4 regions of the Candidatus Caldatribacterium saccharofermentans genome follow, and region 3 is predicted to be linked to each of the others. Evidence: riboswitches for the same ligand, from Rfam matches in the RefSeq annotation. Region 3 holds a riboswitch; each other region holds the start of a gene.
What was found. Region 3 has a riboswitch for cobalamin ahead of ACPT9Q_RS07355 (ECF transporter S component). Riboswitches for the same ligand answer to the same signal wherever they lie in the genome.
Positions count from the first base shown of each region.

Region 1 (5,306 bases), 960 kb from region 3:
TCTGGTATTGTCTGAGGACCTCTGTGCTCCCCACCACCATCACCCGCCTGGGAGGGAGAGTGTATTCCCCCTTGAAGAGGATGCCATGGAAGTTCACCGCCTCTCCAACGAAGAGTACCAGGGGGTTATGCAGACCCGAGGTGACTTTCTTCTGAGTAATGTCCAGCAAAGACCCAGAGACGACACGCTGGAAGGGACTTCCCGCCTGCATGACAAGGCATGCAGGGGTTTTGGGATCTTTGCCAGAGGCAAGAAGGTTCCCGACAATGGTGTTGAGGGTTGTTCCTCCCATAAGGAACACCAGGGTCCCTGGGAGACGGGCAATGGCTTCCCAGGGGAGGGATGCCAGGGCCTCTTCAGGATGGCCACTGAAAACATGGAAGGACCGGCTTTTTCCTCGAAACGTCAGGGGGATGCCAGCGCAGGCGGCAGCGACGTGCACGGAGGAAACCCCTGGAACGACCTCAAAGGGCACTCCATGCGCTGCAAGGTACACCGCTTCCTCACCCCCCCGACCGAAGACAAAGGGATCGCCCCCTTTCAGGCGGAGAACCATTGTTCCCTTCTTTGCCCGCTCTGCAAGGAGCTGGCAGATTACCTCTTGAGTGCACGGGGCCTTTCCGGGAGCCTTCCCGACGGGAATGAGCTCAGCACCATCCCGGGTGTACTGGAGGATACGGTGGTCGATGAGACGGTCGTAGACGACGACATCAGCCCTCTCCAGGAGGAAGCGAGCGTATTGGGTCAGGTAGAGAAAACTTCCTGTGCCTGCACCGGTGAGGAAAACCTTGCCCTTCATCGTTTCCCCCCAAGCTCCTGAGCTAGGTCTTGAACTATGGCCTCGCCTGCTGCAAAGGGACCTTCTCTCCAGCCCACCCTCCCCTCGAGCATCCCCACAAGCCGTACCCACCCATTCTGAACTTCTGCAAAGGCGCCGATGGCTTTCTGGCAGCCTCCTCCGATGCAAGAAAGGAACAACCGCTCGATACTCACAGCCTGCGCTGTTTCAGGATGGTGGAGGGGGGCAAGGAGCTTTTCCCACCCCTCGCCACAGCGGGTTTCACAGGCGATAACGCCCTGTGAGGGGGCAGGGACAAAGTTCCAGGGATCGAAGACCTCCGCTACCTCTCCTTCAAGCCCAAGGCGCAGAAGTCCCGCATAGGCGAGAACCAGAGCATCCACTCTGCCTTCCCACATTCTCGCCATGCGGGTGGTGACGTTTCCTCGCAGCGGTACAACGTGGAGGTCGGGTCGCTTCTTGAGAATCTGCACGGCGCGTCGAGGACTCCCTGTGCCAACAGAACTTCCCGGAGGGAGCTCCAGGAGTTTCTGGCCGCCTTGGGAGACCAGGCAGTCTCTTGGGTCCTTTCGGGGGAGAATGGCAGCGAGGGTGAGTCCCGGGGGAGAAGTTGTGGGGAGGTCCTTAAGGCTGTGCACCGCGATATCGATACTCCCCTGAAGGAGCGCTTCCTCGAGTTCTTTCACAAACATTCCTTGGATTCCGGGGAAGGTCGAATCGTGCCGTATATCTCCCCTGGTTTGAATCGTTACCACTTTGATAACTGCAGAAGGAAGGATATTCTGCAAAGCGGCAACAACCTCTTCGGTCTGTTTGAGGGCCAGTATACTCCCACGGGTACCGACACGAATGACCTGCTTCATCTTTCCTCCTCAAAGAACCGTCGCACCTGTTCGGCCGTTTTGCAGAAGAGTTTCCTCCGCACCCATTCCATGTGCTTGAGGAGTAGTAGCTCCTGTTCGTCGCGGTTGCAGGTCTGAATGATTGCTCCTCCTGCTTCTAAAAAGGTTTCCTCAAAGCAGCGGGCGATATTCCGGATGATGGGGTCAGCCCGGAAGCCTCGCCATTTTCGCAGGAAGCGCTCGACCTCTTCCGCGATCAATGCTTCGAGGTGTTCGGACTCCTGAGCGAAGGGCAGGGTTCGTTCCCGGGCAAGATTGAGGAAGGTCTCAAGGTCCAGGAGCTTCTTTCCTTGAGCCAGCGCCGGGTCGATAGCTCGGGGAAGAGCAAGGTCAACGAGCACTTGAGGAAGGGCTGCTTCGTCAAGGTCTTCAGGGGCAAAGAGATGACGAGCTGAGCCTGAAGTGCACACCGCTGCGTGGGATTGGGCGAGGACTTCTTTGAGCACGCTTTTCTCTGCAATCGCCACGAAGGGCTTTTCCTGGGGAATGTGGTGGAGGTGCCGCGAAAAGACGAAGATTGTTCCTGCTTTTCGGGAGAGGAGTGTCCCGGCGACGGAGCGCCCCAGGGTCCCCCAGCCGAGAATACAGACGCTTTTCCCCTCAAGGGAGCCCAGAAGTTCTTCAAGTACCTCGGCGACAAGGGAACCGAAAGACCTCAACGCCTGTTCTCTACGGAGGGATCTCCGGACTTTTTTCCCCACTCGCAGGGCGTCCTGAAAGAGGGCGTTCAGGAGTTTGTTGGTGTGGCCGTTCCGGTGAGCCTTCTCCCAGGCTCGCTTCAGCTGCCCCAGGATATGCACCTCACCACGGAGGGCCGACTCAAGGCCTGCGGCAATTCGAAAGAGACGCCGAACAGCATCGGCGTTCTCAAGGTAAAACACACAGGTTCTGTAAGGGCCAGGGAGGGGGAAAAGGCGCTGAAGGAGGTCCTCTCTCCGGAAGGATTCTTCTTCTACTGTACCGTACACCTCAAGTCGCTGGCAGGTCTCAAGGAGGACAAAGGCAGAACACCCGGTTTCTCTGAGGATTCCCAGAAATTCCCTCTCCGGAAGGGCCAGGTAGCGCTCCCGAAGGACAAGGGGGAGGCGCTCATCGACCCCGGTGGCAAAAAGGAGCGCTTTTTTCACTTTTCCCTCTCTCCGAGGTACTCGCTACCCCGAGAGGGAACATCCATACCTTTCCACTCCTTCCTCGTCGAGCGCGAGTACAGAGTTCTCTGTGCAGGCAGGTCTCCTGACTGAGGTTCATCGTCCTCTCCGCCTTCCCGGTTGCCCAGTGGCATAGAGGAGGGGACTCCCCATCACAGTGGCGCGACCGTGTGGGAATTGCACCCACTTCCCTTTTCAGCCCCAAGGGGCACCTGCACGGGAAAAATTATACCAGAGTAGAGTCCGGCAGGCGAGTCCTTGACATTGTCTGTTATAATGGAAAATGATAATATTTTTCATTGAGGTGAAGGACTTGCCGGAGAGCTGGAAAGATGTTTTCCATCGCTTCAACAAGAAAGCGACACCCTCGCGCCGGGCCATTCTTGAGGTGTTTGAGGAAAAAGGGCAGCACCTCTCTGCCGAGGATGTGTACGAGCATCTGAGGGCAAAGAAAAAGAAAGTCGGCATAGCAACGGTGTACCGGAATCTTGACCTTCTCCTGCGCATGGGGATTCTCCGAAAAGTCAACTTTGGCGATGGCAGGGAACACTACGAGATTTGCCGTACGGCACAGTTCCACCACCACCTGATCTGCACCCAGTGCGGTCAGGTTGTGGACTGTGAGGGGATGACCCAGGAAGAGGAGCAGTTCTTGCAGCGTCTGCGAAAGGAGTTCGAGCAGAAACAGGGATTTGTCGTTCACTCCTATCACATCTATTTCTACGGTTTGTGTCCGCGTTGCCGGTGACATCCGAGGGGGGCTGAGACTGTGGAAGACATCCGTTCTCTGGTGGAGATGGAAACCGGTGGAAAAGGAGAAATTGTCCGGATTGATGGTGGGGAAGGGATGGTGAGGAGGTTATGGGTTCTCGGAGTCGTGCCCGGGAAGAGAATCGAAAAGGTCAGCTCCATTATCGGCAAGGGACCGGTTGTCATTCGTCTGGGGCAGCAGGAGATCGCCCTGGGCAGAGGCATAGCCCAGAGGATTCTCGTGCGGGTAGAACACTAAGGCGAATCGTCCTTGCGGGAAACCCCAATGTCGGGAAAAGCGTTATTTTCACCCAGATAAGCGGTGTCTACGCTTTTTCCTCAAATTATCCGGGGACAACAGTGGACTTTTTGCGGAGTTACGTGGAACACGGAGGAGAATTGTACGAAATCATCGATGCTCCGGGCACGTATTCCCTTGAAGGGATAGCTGAGGCCGAGCGTATTGCCGCTCGTCTTGTGGAAGAAGCGGACATTGTCGTCAACGTGGTGGATGCGGGAAACCTGGAACGCAATCTCTACCTCACCTTTGAACTTGCGGAAAGGCAGAAGCCTATGGTTGTGGCACTCAATATGTGGGATGAAGCAAAGAAGCAGGGTATCGACATCGACCTCAAGGCCTTAGAGGGCACCCTCGGAGTTCCCGTGGTCCCGGTTGTTGCGACCACCGGGGAGGGCATCAAAAACCTCCTTGCGGCCCTCCAAAAGGCAAGAATCCCTCACTTTGTTTCCCCTGACCACACACGGCGCTGGGAAGAAATCGGCAAGGTTATCAGCGAAGTGCAGCGGTTTTCATACCGTCGTCCCACCTGGCGGGATACGCTGCAGCGGGTGACCCTGCTTCCTGGAGCTGGATTGCTCTTTGGCTTTGTGGTCCTTTTGGGGATGTTCTTTTCCGTTCGCTTCATCGGTGAAGGTCTCATCCACCTCCTTGACCCGCTCTTTGAGCAGTACTACCTCCCTCTTCTTGAGCGTCTTGGGGTCGTGCTTTCCCGGTATCCCCTCTGGTATGAGATACTTATCGGAAAGCCTGTGGACGGCCACATTGACTTTGAGCTGTCTCTTGGTCTTCTCTCCACAGGGGTTTACGTGTCTTTGGGAGCTGTTCTCCCTTATGTTCTGGCCTTCTACTTTGTTCTGGGTCTTCTTGAAGACGTGGGGTACCTGCCCCGTCTTGCGGTGTTGCTCGATGGGTTCCTGCACCGCCTGGGACTCCACGGATATTCTGTTGTTCCCATGCTCCTTGGGTTGGGGTGCAATGTTCCCGGTATCATGGCCACACGGGTTCTGGAGAGTGAAAAGGAACGCTTTGTGGTGACGGTGCTCGTTGCCATTGGCATTCCCTGCTCGGCCCAGCAGGCACTCATCGTGGGTGCCCTTGCACCCCATGGCGTTGCTCCAGTTCTTGTTGTTTACGGGACACTTTTTGCTGTGGTGGTTTCCCTTGCACTGCTTTTAAAGTACCTGGTGCCGGGGTTTCGCCCTCCGCTCGTCTGCGAGATTCCCCCCTACCGCCTGCCCTTCCTGAAAGCGGTGCTCTCCAAGCTCTGGGTTCGTCTCCGGGGTTTCCTGCGCGATGCTTTACCCATTGTGTTTCTGGGGACGTTCATCGTGAATCTCCTGTACCTCACGAACGCCTTCCCTGCTCTTGCCCGGTTTGTGAGTCCCTGGCTTTCCCGAATGCTGGGA
Region 1 is NZ_CP187957.1:156,577-161,882, reverse strand. Features, by position in the region: gene cobA (uroporphyrinogen-III C-methyltransferase) at 1-799, opposite strand, end outside; gene hemC (hydroxymethylbilane synthase) at 796-1,662, opposite strand; gene ACPT9Q_RS00875 (hypothetical protein) at 1,659-2,828, opposite strand; cobalamin riboswitch at 2,908-3,080, opposite strand; gene ACPT9Q_RS00870 (Fur family transcriptional regulator) at 3,154-3,597, shown strand; gene ACPT9Q_RS00865 (FeoA domain-containing protein) at 3,619-3,858, shown strand; gene ACPT9Q_RS00860 (FeoB small GTPase domain-containing protein) at 3,864-5,306, shown strand, end outside.
Region 1: linked by a shared signal. The riboswitch ahead of ACPT9Q_RS00875 (hypothetical protein) and the one ahead of ACPT9Q_RS07355 (ECF transporter S component) in region 3 are both predicted to bind cobalamin.

Region 2 (5,306 bases), 160 kb from region 3:
ACCAGTGCTCATACCAGAGGAGCTCCAGACCCCGGTCGGGATACCCGAGGAAAAACACATGGTCTTTCGGGACCCCCAGAACCTCAAGGGCCTCTAAAGTTTCTCTCTGCCGACGGTCTCCAAGAAGGGGGGCTCGGCTCGGTCGACTCACGAGAAACCTGAAGGCTTCACCATTCGTCACCACAACCACATAGACCCTGGCCCCCTGTTTCACTGCATCGTATATGAACCCTCCTGCTCCAAAGACCTCATCGTCACAGTGGGGAGCCACGACAAGAAGAACATCCCCGGCCGTACACGAAAGGGAGCTACTGTTTGCAGGGCTCAGATGAGCAAAAAAAGGGATAGAAGAGCGAACCTGAGCAAAAAGCAAAAATCCCGAAAGAACCGCAACAACGACAACGAGAATGGCAAACTTCAGATGCCCTTTTGTCATCCTCATTCAGGAGCCTGTTTCATTCTCGTCGTGAAACTTCGAACAATCTTTCGAAAGGTTGGGAAAACCGCGTCAAAGGTTTCTCTCGACGTCCAGCAAATAATCCGGTAAAACCCCTCATTCCTGGAGAAGAGGTAGAGAATTCCCTGCATTTCCCTTCCCCATTCGGGGAAGGAATACACGTACCAGTAGGCGGGGACGTGGTCGATCTCGGTCCTCCCCTCACCGAGAATCTGCACACCCGGGTACAGGAGAATATCGCTGCGCACCCGTTCCTTGAAGGCGTCAAAAGAAGTGTAATACCGGTACTCCAGGGTCACCCACACCCATGCCTCCCCAGAACGAGCCGAAAGCATGAGGGTGGGATCAAAAGATTCCGGAGGATTTTCGACTTCCCACCCCTCAGGAAAAGCTATGGCAAAGCCGGCAAGAGGAGAAACGTAAGACACGAATTCCTCAGCTGAAGCCGAAAAGGAACAGCACACCACCGCACAAAGCGCAAGAACAAGAACGCGCACCATCTTTTCTAACCCCCTTTTCTCAATTATACCTGAAGTAAACCTCTGGCGAACCCCAGAACACCGAAAAACTCCACACTGGGGCAATGTTGACGCGGAGAGTATAATGGAGGGAGAACAATACCCAGGGGTGAAGGCACCATGCGCGATGTGGTCGTGGCCGGATTTTTGGCTTTGAAGGACTACGTGGCCACGCACGTTCTCACCTGTCTTGTGCCTGCCTTTCTCCTTGCAGGGGGCATCGTCAGCTTCATCAACCGGGAAGTTATCCTCGAATACCTCGGCGAGAAACGGTCGAAACTTTCCTCGTTCTCCCTGGCCAGCATAGCAAGCTTCTTTGTTGCCGCCTGTTCCTGCACGGTGATTCCTGTTGCCAGTGGTCTCTATTTTGGCGGTGCGACTGTTGGTGTTGCCTTCATCATCCTCTGGGTGGCCCCAGCCACCAATGTCCTTGCCCTCACCTACACTGGAAGCCTCCTTGGAGCCTCTATGGCCTTCGCCCGGGTGGTCGCGGCGATCATCATGGCTTTTCTTGTCGGCAGCATCATGAGCCTCGCTTTCCAGAGAGAGCACACAGTACCCGTGTCTTCCGAAGGAGGTAGTAGTCAGCCAAAAGGTGCGATTCTTGAGAGGCGAAGCGCCTTTCTCCTCTTCCTCGTTCTCCTTTCCCTTCTCCTCCCCAATTACCTCATTCGGAGCGGACCCTACCTCCACAAGGTCATCCTCTGGGCGGCACTGACTGCGATCTTCGCCACGTACGCAAAGCTTGCCTTTCCCCCGAAAGCCATACAGGAATGGCTTCGGGAAACCTTCTGGTTTGTGCGGCTCATCTTTCCCCTGCTTCTTCTTGGTGTTTTCGTGGTCGGCGTTATCGGAAAGCTCCTCCCTGAGACCTGGATTCGTACCTGGCTTGGGGGGAACAGCATCCGGTCCTCCTTCCTTGCCACGCTCATCGGTGCTGTAAGTTACTTCGCCACGCTCACCGAAGCGCCTTTCGTGAGCACCCTTATGAAACTCGGCATGGGCAAGGGACCAGCGCTGGCTCTCCTCCTCACTGGACCCGGCCTGAGCCTCCCCAACTGGCTGGCCATCGCCCGGGTCTTCGGGGGAAAGAAAGCTCTGGTGTACGTTGCGACCATTGTCCTCCTCGGTACAGTGGTCGGCTGGTTTTTCGGGAATTTCATTTTCGCTCCCTGAGGAGGTGGATACCCGTGAACATTGCCGTTTTCGGCATGGGATGCCCGAAGTGCAAGGCAACTGAACACAACGTCCGAGAAGCGTGCAGGGCCCTGGGGATTGATGCAGAGGTGACTCACGTTGCCGACCCCAGAGAGTTCGCTAAAATGGGAGTCCGCATGACCCCTGCCGTGGTCGTTGACGGAACGGTGCTCTTTTCCGGGAAAGTCCCAACCGTTGAGGAGCTCAAAGAAGCCCTTCAAAAACTCCGTTCGTGAGACCATGAAGAAAGCGTCATGCCCTGTATGCCACAGTGAGGGTCAGAACGTTCTGGCCCTCACTGTGAAGCACCTGGTGAGGGAGGCCCTGAGGGACACCGTACACGAAACGACGACTTACCACCTTTGCCTCAATCCACATTGCCCGGTGGTCTACTTTGATGCCTCTGGGAAGACCCTGAAGAAAGAAGACCTCAAGATTCCCGTATGGTACAAGGACGGAGCTTTTCCGAAGTACATCTGTTACTGCAGTCGGGTCACGGAAGAGGAGATACGCTCTGCCATCCGCCAGGGAGCAAGAACCCTAGAAGACATCCAGAGGATGACCGGCGCCGGAAGTAAGGGGTTTTGTCTTACTGAGAATCCTTCAGGACGGTGCTGTCACGGAGAAATCGCAAAAATCCTTGAGAAAGCTTGCAGGGTATCGCCACAGAGCCAGTAGTAACCCTTGAAAGATTCCCCTTCAGAATCTATAATGTTGCAAAAAGTGAATACCGTCCGTTGAGGGTGCCTTAAGGCTTAAAAGGGAAAGCGGTGAAAATCCGCTGCAGCCCCCGCTACTGTATACGGCGACGAATCCCAACCACTGGGGAACACCTGGGAAGGTGGGAGGAGGATGACCCGTGAGCCAGGAGACCTGCCCTCAACGATGCTAACCCTTCGGAGGGAAGGGCAATGGCAAAGATACTGCCCCTCTTTCTGGAGGGGCATTTTTGTTCCTCAAAGGAGGTGGACCCTGTGCGTGTTCTTCTCGTGGCTCTCTTTAGTGCAGCAGGTTTTCTCTTTTGCACTTCCCCCGTGTACGCCATGCACATCTCAGAGGGATTCCTGCCACCCCTGTGGTGCGGGGTGTACTTCGCCCTGAGTGCTCCCCTGGTCTTTCTGGGGTTTCTGCAGGTGCGAAGGATGCAGGATCCCCACACCAGAATGTTCCTTGCCCTGGCCGGAGCGTACATTTTCCTCCTCTCTGCCCTGAAACTGCCCTCGGTCACCGGTTCCTGTTCCCACCCCACAGGGACAGGACTCTCAAGCATTCTCTTCGGTCCTGTGGTCACCGCTTTTCTCTCGTCTCTTGTCCTCCTCTTCCAGGCGCTCCTTTTAGCCCATGGGGGCATCACCACCCTGGGAGCCAACATCCTCTCCATGGGCATTGCGGGACCCCTCACAGGATTCCTGGTGTTCCAGCTCCTGCGAAGATACCGTTTGACTGTGGCCGTCTTCTTTGCCGCCTTCACAGCTGACCTTGCCACCTACGTGGTTACCTCTTTTCAGCTTGCCCTGGCTTTTCCGGGACGGTCTTTCCTCCTCTCCTTCGCCAGGTTCATGGCCCTTTTTGCCGTCACCCAGGTCCCCCTGGCCGTCATGGAGGGGCTTTTGACCGTGGCGCTTTTTGAATACCTCCGGGCCCGAATGGGCGCTGAACTTACCCGTCTGGGGGTGAGGATAGCATGAAGGGGAAGATTCTCCTGCTTTTCCTCTGCTGCGTGGTGCTCTTTTTCGTTTCTCTCCGCCTTGGACAGCACCAGGGAGATCTTGCAGGAGCCGATGAAGAAGCCCAGGCACTCATTCAGGAAATCGCCCCGGATTTCAGCCCCTGGTTCTCCCCCCTCTGGGAACCACCCTCAGGGGAAATCGAAACCCTGATTTTTGCCCTGCAGGCAGCTACAGGAGGGCTCATCATCGGGTACATCCTCGGGAAGCGAAGCACGCACTGATGTTCCGGCACGTTGTGATGTTCGCCTGTGAAAGTCGGGGGCGCACCATGCACCCGGGGGAGAAAATGCTCGTCGTGTTTTTCCCCATCGTCCTTTTGGGATTCTCAAGAAGTGGTGCGCTCCTTGCCGCAAACATTGGGCTTTTCCTTTCCCTCCACCTCTTCTTCCGAACACCCTGGCGGTGGGTCCTGCGCTCCACACTCACCCTCCTGGGCTTTGTCGGTAGTTCCAGTTTTGTCCTTCTTCTTGAATACCCCCTGGATTTCGTCCTCCTTGTGGTCCTCCGCGCCGCTTTCTCGGCTTTCGCCCTGACCTTCTTTCTCTTCACCACTCCCCCGGGGGATATCTTCCTCTTTCTCTCACGCTTCCGGACACTTCGGGAGTTCTGTACCATCGCCCAGGGCATGGAACACTTCATCCTTGTCCTTGAAGAGGAATACCACCGTCTCGTGGTGACCATAGGTCTTCGGGGAGGATTCCGGACCTGGCGCCTTGCCATCCGAAACAGCGGAAAGATTGGAGCACTCCTTTTCAAGAATGCCCTCACCCACTACGAGAGGACGAAAGAAGCTCTTGACTCACGCCTCTTCCCCGGCTTCATCCCCTCCTGGGAGAAGCCATACACGTTCTCAGGGAGGCGCCTTGCCGTCATCCTGGCGTACATTGCCGGTCTGGGCTGCGCTGTAGCCTTCCTTTCATGACCTCAGATAACGTCTTCCGGGTCGAAAACCCCACCCAGAAAGAGGAGCGCTCCCGTCCTGTCATCCCGTATGGCGAAAAAGAAAGGGCGGTTGACCACCATGGTGAAGGTCTCCCCCATTCCCCTCGACACCACCACGGCCGAGGCCGCTGAAGCCTCGGTGCCTTCTTCGTGCACTTCCACAAAAGCCCGGTGCACGACGCTACTTATGTAGGCCTCACCCTCAAGGAGGTTGCAGAAATCCGCCCCGGGCACCAGCGCAGGGCCCATCCCCAGGCGTTTCAGCACATCCCGGAGCTCCTTCGCACCATACGCGAGACGGAACCTGGGCAGGCTCACCGTCCCCTCCCGCTCCCGAAACCCCCTTACCAGAGCCTCCCAGCGTTCCCAGCTCAGGGAACGGATGAAATCCTCAAGGTCTACACCGGGGTCGGGAAGGAAGAGGTACATGCCGAACCGTCCTTCTTTTCCGTAGGGGATGGC
Region 2 is NZ_CP187957.1:1,607,439-1,612,744, reverse strand. Features, by position in the region: gene ACPT9Q_RS08175 (PIG-L deacetylase family protein) at 1-442, opposite strand, end outside; gene ACPT9Q_RS08170 (PsbP-related protein) at 439-957, opposite strand; gene ACPT9Q_RS08165 (permease) at 1,096-2,151, shown strand; gene ACPT9Q_RS08160 (MTH895/ArsE family thioredoxin-like protein) at 2,166-2,408, shown strand; gene ACPT9Q_RS08155 ((2Fe-2S)-binding protein) at 2,413-2,850, shown strand; cobalamin riboswitch at 2,897-3,067, shown strand; gene ACPT9Q_RS08150 (energy-coupling factor ABC transporter permease) at 3,216-3,860, shown strand; gene ACPT9Q_RS08145 (energy-coupling factor ABC transporter substrate-binding protein) at 3,857-4,123, shown strand; gene ACPT9Q_RS08140 (energy-coupling factor transporter transmembrane component T family protein) at 4,123-4,824, shown strand; gene ACPT9Q_RS08135 (serpin family protein) at 4,827-5,306, opposite strand, start outside.
Region 2: linked by a shared signal. The riboswitch ahead of ACPT9Q_RS08150 (energy-coupling factor ABC transporter permease) and the one ahead of ACPT9Q_RS07355 (ECF transporter S component) in region 3 are both predicted to bind cobalamin.

Region 3 (5,306 bases):
GAGGTAGGGACGTTCTTCTCTGTAGAGAAGACGCAGGGGAGATCCTCTTTGCCGATGGTGCGGAGTTCCCGGGAGATTCCCCTTTGCACTTCTTCAATCCAGGGATAGGGTTCCATACTCAGGGTTACAGAAAGCGCCAGAGGCTCTCCTCCCGCCGCAAGGATTTCTGCCAGGGCAACCCGGGCGGTGAACTGAGCGGATACTTCGAGGGGGACAGAGAGACTGTCCCCCGGTTTTGGTCCTATCCCACCAAGGGCGTCACAGGCCACGAGGAGTTCCTCTTTGCCAGTGTTCACCACAAGGCAATCCCGGTTCATCGCCGTGCCAACGCCCGGTGAAGAAGGGCGGCAAGGAAGACGTTGACAAAGGATCCTACAAGGAGGGAGAGCAGGATACCGAAGAAGAACCCCCACCCGAAAAGGGGGACGACGCTCAGCGGGGCAAAGACGCCGTTGAGAACGGTGCCCACAAGGACGGCCCCAGGGTACTTCCACCGCAGGAAGGCAAAACGAAAGGCCAGGGCAATGCCTGCCATCTCCAGGGCAATCACAAGATGCACAAAAGCCCCCAGGGGGAACCCGACGTTCAGGGAAGTCAGAATGTGCCCCAGAAAGGCGATGAGCGCTCCCTCAGGGTATCCCAAAAACAGGGCACCGAAAAATCCTGGAAGGGAGTCTAAAGCCACGGTTCCGGTGGGGCTGGGGATTTTCACGAACGACCCCACAACGCTCAAGGCCACGAGGGTAGCCACAAGGCTCAGGCGAAGGGGGAAAGAAGTGCTCAGAGCTTTCCGTTCCATCGGCATCCTCCTTTCCTGAAATGAAAAAAGCCCTCAGGCAATGCCTGAGGGCTTTGCCATCACCCTCTTTGGCGCTTCCGTGGCAGGTCTTCTGGCTCAGGTTCCTCGGAAGGAGACCCTTCCCAGCTTTCGCCAGTGGCTATGCTCTCCTTCCTCCCCATCACAGCGGCGGGTCCGCGCCGGACTTTCACCGGACTTCCCTATTCTCCCCAAAAAGGGGCACCACGGAAGGGAACCAGTTTTTCTACTTTTTCCTGTATTATAGCGCTTTTTGTGGTTCTTACAAGGAGGACGGGAGAGAAAAACCCCGTTAGCGGAAATTTATCGGGGGTTCCAACTTGGTATATGGGAAGCACTCTGGAGGTAGGGTCCCATGGTATCAGAGTTCCAGAGAGTTCTGGAATTTTCTCTCCATTTCCTGAAGGAATGGATTTCCAGGAATTTGAGGAAAGGCTCTGGGAGACCATGAATACCATCCTCACCCTGTTTGGGGATGTCACCCCAAGGAAGAACCTCCTTTGGACACGAAGACATCAGAGAATACCTGTACCTCCTCGACGACCAGGTTGGTTTTGGGAAGAAAAGGATTGATTCTCTCCTGGAAGCCCTGGTCCTTTCCCCCAAAGAGAAGGGAAGAAAGAGGAGGAAGAAGTCCAGAATCCTTGGGAAACTCTCTACGTCCATGAGGGGAAGGAAGTCTCAAGCTCAGGGAGAGCCAAGCTCAAGAATCCCCACTACTTTGCCGGTTGCTATGAGGACACCGAAGAGCTCTTCCTCGAGGTCCTCGAGTACCTGGAGGAACACTATGACCTCGACACGGTACAGGAGATCTTCCTCTGTGGTGATGGGGCCTCCTCCCCAAGAAAGGACTGGAGATCATCCCCAAGGCCACCTTCATCCTGGACCGCTTCCACCTTGGGAAACGCATCCGAGAAGCCCTGCCCCGGGATGGCTCAGAAGAGGAACTCTGGAAGGCAGTTGAAGAGAGTTCCTGGGAGGAAGTGGAAGCCTTGCTCCTCAAGGCCCTCTCCCGGGGTAAGAATTCCAGAGACCAAAGAGGCCTTGAAAACCTCTACATCTACCTCTCCGGAAACTCGCGGGGGAATCCAGAATGCCAGGCACCATAGAGAGCTGGAATTGCGAATCAGTGCCGAAGCCCACAAAAGCCTATCCTCTCAGCTCGACTCTCCCATCGTCCCATGGGCTGGGGGAGGAAAGGGGTGGACCGCAGATATCTCCGAGTTTTGAAGTTCAACAGGTGCTCAATCAGGCACTACTTCCTGAGAACCCAAAGGCAGAAACTTCCTCCCTTCATCCTTTCCCCTGAGACCATCAAGAAAGAGAAGGAGAGGGGGAAGGAGGTGTTCCGGGAAGTCTATAACAACATCCTGGTGATGCGCAAAGCGTGAGTGCTCTGCGTATGACCCTCAAGGCCCTGACCCAAGATATGTCCTGGGTTCCTGTGATATGAAAGACTGTAATCTGGATGAGTGAGGGAAAGGAAGGTAGATCAGGAAATGAAACCATGGAGAGGGTTTTCAAAAATATCCCTACAATAAGTTGACGCTATCATTTTTTTCATTAGTTGAAAATTTGGTAGAAGTGGTGTTATACTTTTTACCGAACGTTTCTCCAATAAAATCCAAGAGGGGAGGGAGTTTTGTGGTTTTTAAAAGAAGCGTTTTTCCGTGTGTCTTAATGACGGCTGTAGCGATGGTGATCACACTGGTTATCGCAGGAAGCACTGGCGCTCAGACTGAGAGAATTGTGCTCAAAGTGTGGGACCAATGGACTGGTACTAGTGATAAAAAGGCTGTTGATATGATGGATGCAAACTTTGAAAAGATGCATCCAAATGTTAAAGTTGAGCGGAGTGCCATGCCGGCAGCAACGATAGCCGATAAGATCCGACCTGCGCTCCTGTCAGGAACAGGCCCTGATGTTATATACCCGGAAGTGGGAATTACATTTCTTGGTCCCTTGGCAAAAGCGGGTTTGGTCATGGATTTGACCGAAGTTTGGGAAAAACGGGGATGGAACCAGAAACTCGTGGAGGGAGCAAAAGCTATCCCCACCTTTGGTGGGAGGACTTTTGGAGTAGGGCATGAGATAGAATACGTCCCTATATACTATAACAAGAACATCTTTAACAAACTTGGAGTAACTCCTCCTAAAAGTATAAGTGAGCTCGAAGATATATGCGAGAAAGCCCTTACTGCAGGATACATACCGATAGCCTGGTCTGCCCGGGATTGGTGGACCAAAACGAACCTCGCCACCGCGATACTGTGGAGTTACCTGGGGAAAGAAAAGGCGGAAGAGGCAATGTTTAGAGGTGGGAGCTGGGATATGCCCGAAGTGAGAGAGGCTCTTCAGAAGGCCTTTATTGAATGGCCAAAGCGCAACTTCTACCCCCCAAACTTTGTTGCCTTGGGCTACGATGAGGGGAACATGTTCTTCTACCAGCAAAAAGCGGTCATGCACCCCGAGGGGAACTGGATGATAGGCGGTTACATCGAAAATGTAAAGGACTTTGAAATAGGTGTATTTCTCTGGCCTCGGGTAAAGGAGGGTGAGCCTTCGTGCACAATATTCTTCTGTGGTTCTGGCTATGTAATCAGCAATTCGACCAAGTACCCTGAGTTAGCAATCGACTATGTCGACTATCTCATGGCTTCAAAGGAGGCTGCGAAGCTATGGTACGAAGTCGCGGCAACCATTCCTCCTCTGAAACTGTCTGAGGAAGACATCGCGGGATGGAACATACACTATTTGGTGAAAGAAGCAATAAAAGCTCTCTCCAGTGAAGAAATTCAATTTGTCCCCGGTCTTTCCATGGGTACTCCAGCCGAGGCTTTCGAGTTTTTGAAAACTGGTGTTGCGGAAATACTCACGGGGCAGACAACGGTGGACGAGTTCGTCAAAGAGTGGGATAAGCTTTGGCAAAAAGGGAGAGAGGAAGGTTTAACCTACGATACATTTAAACTGGAGTAGAAAGGGATTCCTCCTGGTGGGCTGTGTTTGCAGCCCACCAGGAGGTTTGTCTATGCTACTGAAGTACAAAAAAATCCCCTCACCAAAGGAGATATAAACCCATGGCAGAAGAGAGAATAGGCTATTTGCTCCTCTTACCCGCTCTGGTACTCTATGGGATATTTGTGTTGTACCCCATTGTGGATTCTGCGGCCTTGAGCTTCTATAAATGGGACGGAGCGGGGCCAAAGGTTTTTGTGTCTCTTGCTAATTATGTCCAGGCATTTAAGGATCGCGTAGTATGGGTATCTTTTAAAAACAACGTGATGTACACTGCTGGGATTATAGCGCTTGGGGTTTTTCCAGGGTTAATACTTGCTACACTCCTCGCTGGGAAAATAGTGGGCAGGACTGTGTTTGAAGCCATATTTTTCTTCCCGCGCCTTCTTACCCAAGTTATAGTAGCTATCGTGTGGAGCTGGATCTTTAATCCTGTGTTTGGCCTCCTGAACCAGGTGTTGAGGACTGTAGGTCTCGGATTCTTAGCCAAAGGGTGGCTCGGTGAACCCAGTTTTGCCCTTCCAGCGGTAATAGTTGCTGGGGCCTGGACGTATTTTGGTTTTTGTATGGTAATATTTTTGGCCGCACTGCAAAACACCGATCCTACCCTTTACGATGCGGCTCGCATTGATGGAGCCAATGCAATCCAGATTTTTATCAACGTAACGCTTCCCCAGATCAAGTATGTTGTCGCCATGGTCGTTGTCTATACGGTGATCGACTCTTTTAAGGTATTTGACCTGGTGTACCTCCTGACCGGGGGCGGACCCGGACATGCTACCCAGATTATGGCCACCTATATTTATCGAAAGTCCTTTGCAGAGTATTTCTTTGGCTATGGAGCAAGCATTGCGATTCTTTTAACCTGTTTTATTCTTGCAGTTTCTGTCCTGTACCTTCGGTACCAAGAAAGGGGGATGTAAGTGGCAGTAAAAAAAGGTAGAAGGAAAAGAGTTTTTTCTGTGGGCCGGGTAATTGTTTATCTCTTCCTTATTGGCGCAGCTATGTACACGCTAATCCCCCTCGTTATCGTCGGACTCACAGCTTCCAAAAGTAACCCGGAGGTCCTTAGAGGTCCTTTGACTTTTCCTTCTGAGTTCATTCTTTTTAAGAACCTCAGAGAGGCATGGACGGTTGGACACTTCGGCATGTACATAAAGAACAGCATCATCATAACAGTCCCTACGGTTTTAATAGTGATGTTTCTGGCCACTTTTGCCGGATACTCGTTTGCAAAATTAAGGTTCAAGGCTAAAGATTTTCTCTTCTATCTTATTCTTACAGGTCTCATGCTTCCTTTTCAGGCCGTTATGATCTCCCTCTATTTTCTACTGAATAGGTTTCACCTTATCAACACCTATTGGAGTGTTATCATCGCTATTGCCTCTGGTAGCCTACCGTTTGGGATCTTTATGATGAGGTCGTTCTTCATGAGTCTACCTACCGAATTGATAGAGGCTGCGAGAATAGATGG
Region 3 is NZ_CP187957.1:1,451,014-1,456,319, forward strand. Features, by position in the region: gene ACPT9Q_RS07350 (AIR synthase related protein) at 1-317, opposite strand, end outside; gene ACPT9Q_RS07355 (ECF transporter S component) at 314-805, opposite strand; cobalamin riboswitch at 864-1,041, opposite strand; gene ACPT9Q_RS07360 (hypothetical protein) at 1,000-1,299, opposite strand; partial or broken gene ACPT9Q_RS07365 (hypothetical protein) at 1,475-1,594, shown strand; gene ACPT9Q_RS07370 (hypothetical protein) at 1,699-1,926, shown strand; gene ACPT9Q_RS07375 (hypothetical protein) at 2,020-2,208, shown strand; gene ACPT9Q_RS07380 (ABC transporter substrate-binding protein) at 2,462-3,793, shown strand; gene ACPT9Q_RS07385 (carbohydrate ABC transporter permease) at 3,895-4,755, shown strand; gene ACPT9Q_RS07390 (carbohydrate ABC transporter permease) at 4,756-5,306, shown strand, end outside.

Region 4 (5,306 bases), 300 kb from region 3:
CGCTTCCCGGAAAGCGAGCCACAAGGTCAAAATCTCCTGTGGTCGCCACCCTTGGGGCAGTGTAGAACACCCAGGCCCGACCGGAGGTATCGGTGACACTGGAGGGTGCACTCAGGGTTCCCTGAGGGACCTCCCACTCAATCGTGCGACCAGCCAGGGCTCGTCCCTCCCGGTCCCGGAGATAGGCCACAATCCGTATCCGTTCCCCTGAGGCCAGAACAGTCTTTGCCGGCTCAAGGCTAAGGTAGGTCTCGACAATCCTCTGGCCCACCTCAACCGTAGCTACCGCCGAAGAAGGGGCAAGGCGAACACCACCCGGGAAACGCACTTCCACAGTCACCGTTCCTGAAAAGGACGGCGCGTAAAAGGTGTTCCGGGACATTCCGCGAGAATCGGTCACGGTGCGGGTTGTGGCCAGAGAACCACTGCTTGTCGACCAGACGAGTTCCTGCCCCCCAAGGGGTTGGCCCGAAGCGGTCGAAAGCGAGGCGGTGAACACAAGGGCACTGGAGGGACCAATCTGAACCGTTTGAGGTTCCAGGGTGAGGATTGTTCCCTCCATCCGGGCCACCACCTGGAAATGCGTCCGGTCGGTCGCGTACTGGGCGTGGAAGATACGCCCCGCCTGGTGCGGCGCCTGAATGAAACGCTCGAGGTCCCCGTCCGAGACGGGATTCCGGGTAAGGAGCACCACAAGCCGCTCGGTCCCTCCCGGACCCGTAACGTTTTTCGTGTACGTTTCACTGATGCCGGCGCGAACAAACCGGTTCCGCACAAGAACCTGCACGTCGCCGCTTGGGAGGTAATCGATGAGGTTCACGTAGCCATCCCGGGTTGCCCGAAAACGAATGGTGACGGGATCACCGATATCGTAGGTCGCACCCTCTCCCCGATCCACAGAGACAGAGACGTCCGCCGAACGGGGGATGGAGATGTACACTTGAGGATGGAGGGTGAAACGAAGGAGAACCTCTGCACGGGCAAGGCCCATTATACTCCCCACAAAAAGCACAACCGCAAGAACCACCAAACCCCTCCGCTGCATGGCCGTCTCCTCCTTCACCTTTTCAAGCATTATACCACAAGCGACGCTCCAGGGCCTGGAGGAGTTCCCGCAGGTGGTGCACAACCTCGGCCCCCCGGGCGCAAAGTTCAGAGAGCTTCCTCTGGGCCTCACCATCGGTGTAGTCCCGATCTTTCCGCAGGGTTTCCGCAAATACAAATACCGGCTTCCCCTCCTCCCTAAGCTGCAGGGCAAGGTCGAGGTTGGCGACGTTGCCCCACCCCCAGAAGGTGGGGGCAACAATTACTGCATCGGCCCCCCGGGCAAGCTCTAAGGCCTCTCTAAGCGCCTCCTCCCCAATGGGGGAAAAGGGTTTTTCCCGTACCACCGTAAATCCAAGGCGCTCGGCCATCTCCTCGTCAGAATCAAACCGGTTCACCACCCCCACGCTCACCGAAAACCCCTCTTCGGAGAGGAGGCGCATAACAGGGATGCCACTCCCCCCACCACAGACCAGGTGGATCCGCCCTCTTCGCTCCTTCAGGACCCTCTTCCCCAGGGGGATAAAGATCGGGCGGGCAGACAGGGGATGGGGAACTTTCCCGAAAGGCACGCCGAAGAGCTCCTCTAAGGTAGCCTCATGCAGGACATCTTCGACTTTCCCAAAAGAGCAAAGCAGACCCTTTTTGAGAAGCAACGCCTTTTCACAGAACCGGGCCACCAGGTTCACGTCGTGGAACACGGCAACGACAGTGATGCCCAGGCGGACAAGACCCTGCAGGATGTTCAGGATTTCAAGTTCATGGGCCACATCGAGGTGGCTCGTGGGCTCATCAAGGAGAAGGAGCTCGGGTTTCTGGGCCAGGGCCCGGGCAATGAGCACCCGCTGTTTCTCTCCCCCAGAGAGCTCGCTGAAGGGCTCCTCGGCAAAGGGAAGCGTTGCGGTCACGTCCATGGCCCAGAGCACGGCTTCTTCATCGGCCTTCGTCTCTTTGCGAAAACGAGAAAGGTAGGGAATCCTCCCCATCATGACCACATCGAAACAGGGGAGGTCCAGGCGCCCCGGGATTTCCTGGAACACCACCGCGACCTTGCGGGCAAAGAGGCGGCGGGGGAAGGTGGCGATATCCCGCCCCTCAAGAAAAACGGTGCCCTCTGCCACCGGCAGAAGCCTTGCCAGAAGGTGGATGAGCGTCGTCTTCCCCGAACCGTTGGGTCCCAGAACACCCACAAAATCCCCACGCTCCAGGGCGAAGGTCACGCCACTCAGGACGCTCTCACCCTCGTGGTAAGCAAAGGAAACGTTCACGGCTTCAAGATACGGCTTCATAAGCCTCTTTTCCTCTGGCGGAGGAGGTACACGAAAAAGGGCGCCCCAAGGAGGCTGGTCACCACGCCTACGGGGAGCTCCACAGGGTGGATGATGCTCCGGGCCAGGGTATCGGCAAGAAGGAGCACTGCGCCCCCGGCGCACAAAGACAAAGGCAGAAGCACCCGGTGGTCCTGAAACCCAAGAAGCCGCAGGATATGCGGCACCACGAGTCCCACAAACCCGATGACGCCACTTGTGGCCACACAGCTTGCCACAAGCAGCGACACCACAGAAAGGACCCAGCGCTTAAAGCGCTCCACATCCACCCCCAGGCTCTCAGCAGCTTTCTCGCCCAAAAGAAAGGCGTTGAGTTCCCGCCCAAAAGAAAGGAGAAAGGGGACGGCAAAGGCGAAGAAGGGGAGCACCATCTTGACCTCCTCCCACCCCCGGTTCCAGAACCCTCCCATGGTCCAGAAGACTACCTGGTGGAGGTTTTCTCCCGAAAGGAACATCCCGAGGGTGATGAGGGCGGAGAAGAAAAAGCCCACCGCAAGCCCTGCGAGAAGAAGCGTCTCCAGGGGAATCCTCCGTCCCACCCGGGCAAGGCGAAAGACGAGAACCGCCGTCCCCAGGGCACTCAGGAAAGCGAAAAGCGGAACGGTGAAAAGGCCAAAGTACACCCTGGTCAGAATCGCCACCACTGCCCCAAAGGCTGCTCCTGAACTCACGCCGAGGATATAGGGGTCAACGAGAGGATTCTGGAAAAGCCCCTGGAGCACGGTTCCGGAAAGAGCCAGTCCTCCCCCCACAAGAAGGGCAAGGACCACCCGGGGGAGGCGGATGGCAAAGAGGATGGTCCGCTCACTCGGGGAAAGTCCCTCAGGATAGAAGAGGGCCAGAGAATCGGAGAGCGCATACCGTCCCTGACCCACCCCCTGGGCGACAAACAAACTCACCCCGCAAAGGGCAATAAAGCCAAAAAGAAGAAAAGGTTTTCGGAACCTCTTCCGCCGCTTCATGGCTCATGATTATACTCCCAAAAGAGAAGGGAGGAGAAGAGTATGCCCAGCGGGCAATCCCTGGTTTTCCGGAACGAGGACATTCAAGCCATTGTCCTGGAGATTCCTGAAGGCCACAAACACCTCCGCACCACCATCGTCCTCCAGGATGGCACTACCCTGACCTTTCAAGAAGCCACCATCGCGAATCTCGTCCGGGCCTACATAACCGTCACAACGCATCCGACAAAACAGCGGGTGGTCCTCACCGGAGCGCGGCTTCCCTTGCGCAAGGAAGGATACGCCGAATGGCAGCTTCTTGAGGAAGACGAGATCACTCCTTCGAAGACTGGTACGGTCCAAAAATCTCCGGATGGATAATGGAGGCAAAGATGCGCAGAGCCTGGGTTATCCGGGGACCAGGACGGGAGACGATGTCGCTGTCGACCACGAATACCCGGCCTTGCTGTACCGCCTGGAGGACTTTGAGCCGTGTATCGGAGACGATGAAGTTGTAGGGGAGGTTTTCCCCGTGGGCGCTCACCACGGTGATGATATCGGGATTCCGGCGGAGGAGCTCTTCAAGGTCGAGGGTCACGTACCCCGAGAGGTCCTCTACTACGTTTTTCCCTCCAGCGAGGGTGATGAACTCATGGATGAAGGTGTCCTTCCCCGCCGTCCAGAGAGGGTTGTGCCAGATGACGTGGAACACCCGGGGTTTTTCCTCCTCAGAAAGACCGGAAACCCTGGCCTGAACTTCCTGGACGTTCCTCTCCATGGCTTGAGCCAGGGCCTCTCCTTCCTTTTCCTTCCCAAGGAGGAGAGCAACCTTCCGGATGCTTTCGATGACCTGGGGAATAGACTTTGGGTCAAGGACGAACACCGGGTACCCGAGTTTGGTCAGCCGCTCAATGACCTCAGGAGGCGTCAGGGACCCGGCAAGCACAAGGTCCGGGTCAAGGCGAACGATTGCCTCAAGGTCAACTTCGGTGATGCTCCCGATTTTCTCCTTTTTCTTCGCCTCCTCAGGGTAATCGCAGTACGTCGTGACCCCCACAAGGCTTCCCTCCGCCCCCAGGGCAAAGACGATCTCGGTGTTCGCCGGGGTGAGGGAAATGACCCGCGCTGCAGGGGAAGACAAAGTGATCGTTCGCCCAGTATCGTCGGTGACCTCAAGCCCAAAAGCCGAAGAGAGCAGGAAGAGAGAGCAAAAAACAGCAAGAAGGAGAACTCTTCGCCTCATCGCCCATACCCCCTTGAGAATTCGCGAAGGAGGAGGGGGAGAGGGAGGGCTATGCTCCATGCCTGGGGCGGAGTCCAGGACACTTTCCCACCTCCTCTTTCCGCGAAGAGTGGTTGGGATGCGCTTCAGGCAGGTCTCCTGGCTTCCGGATCATCGCTTAAGGCGCGCCTTCCCGGGTTTCCCCAGTGGCACATGCACCCTGCTCCCCGGTCACAGTGGCGGGACCGCGCCGGATTCCCACCGGCTTCCCTATTAAGGACCACGTCCACCTGAAACGAACCACTGTAAGTATACCACACTCTGTGGTACAATGAACACTACACCCAGAAAGAAGGCAATGCGATGCTTTGCGAGGACATCGAAAAACTTGCTCAGGACCTCTCGGGGAAACTCGAGGAAAAGCGAGGTGTTTTCACCCTCACCGTGACTCTTGCCGAACGAAGGGGGTTTTTGCGGAAAGACCGCCTTGAGTACGTTGCCCGCTTCCGCATCGATGACAGTGCCAAAGTGCTCCACTTCTCCGAAATGCTGCAAGAACGGGGTTCGGGAATTGCCTCCGGTGAGGACATCCAGGGCTTTGGCGTTACAAAGGAGGTCACGCGGGTCACTCCCGGCCCAAGAAGCGGCACCATTGAGGAGCAATCGAACCTCTTCGGGGCAAAGTATGAGTACCGATTTGACTATGGGGCAATTCGAAAGGCTTTCGCAGAGGCTGCAGAAAGGCACGGCTTTCGGTTTGAGTACCACGCT
Region 4 is NZ_CP187957.1:1,154,741-1,160,046, reverse strand. Features, by position in the region: gene ACPT9Q_RS05890 (DUF4384 domain-containing protein) at 1-1,045, opposite strand, end outside; gene ACPT9Q_RS05885 (ATP-binding cassette domain-containing protein) at 1,068-2,333, opposite strand; gene ACPT9Q_RS05880 (iron chelate uptake ABC transporter family permease subunit) at 2,330-3,334, opposite strand; gene ACPT9Q_RS05875 (hypothetical protein) at 3,377-3,694, shown strand; gene ACPT9Q_RS05870 (helical backbone metal receptor) at 3,648-4,556, opposite strand; cobalamin riboswitch at 4,668-4,844, opposite strand; gene ACPT9Q_RS05865 (hypothetical protein) at 4,899-5,306, shown strand, end outside.
Region 4: linked by a shared signal. The riboswitch ahead of ACPT9Q_RS05870 (helical backbone metal receptor) and the one ahead of ACPT9Q_RS07355 (ECF transporter S component) in region 3 are both predicted to bind cobalamin.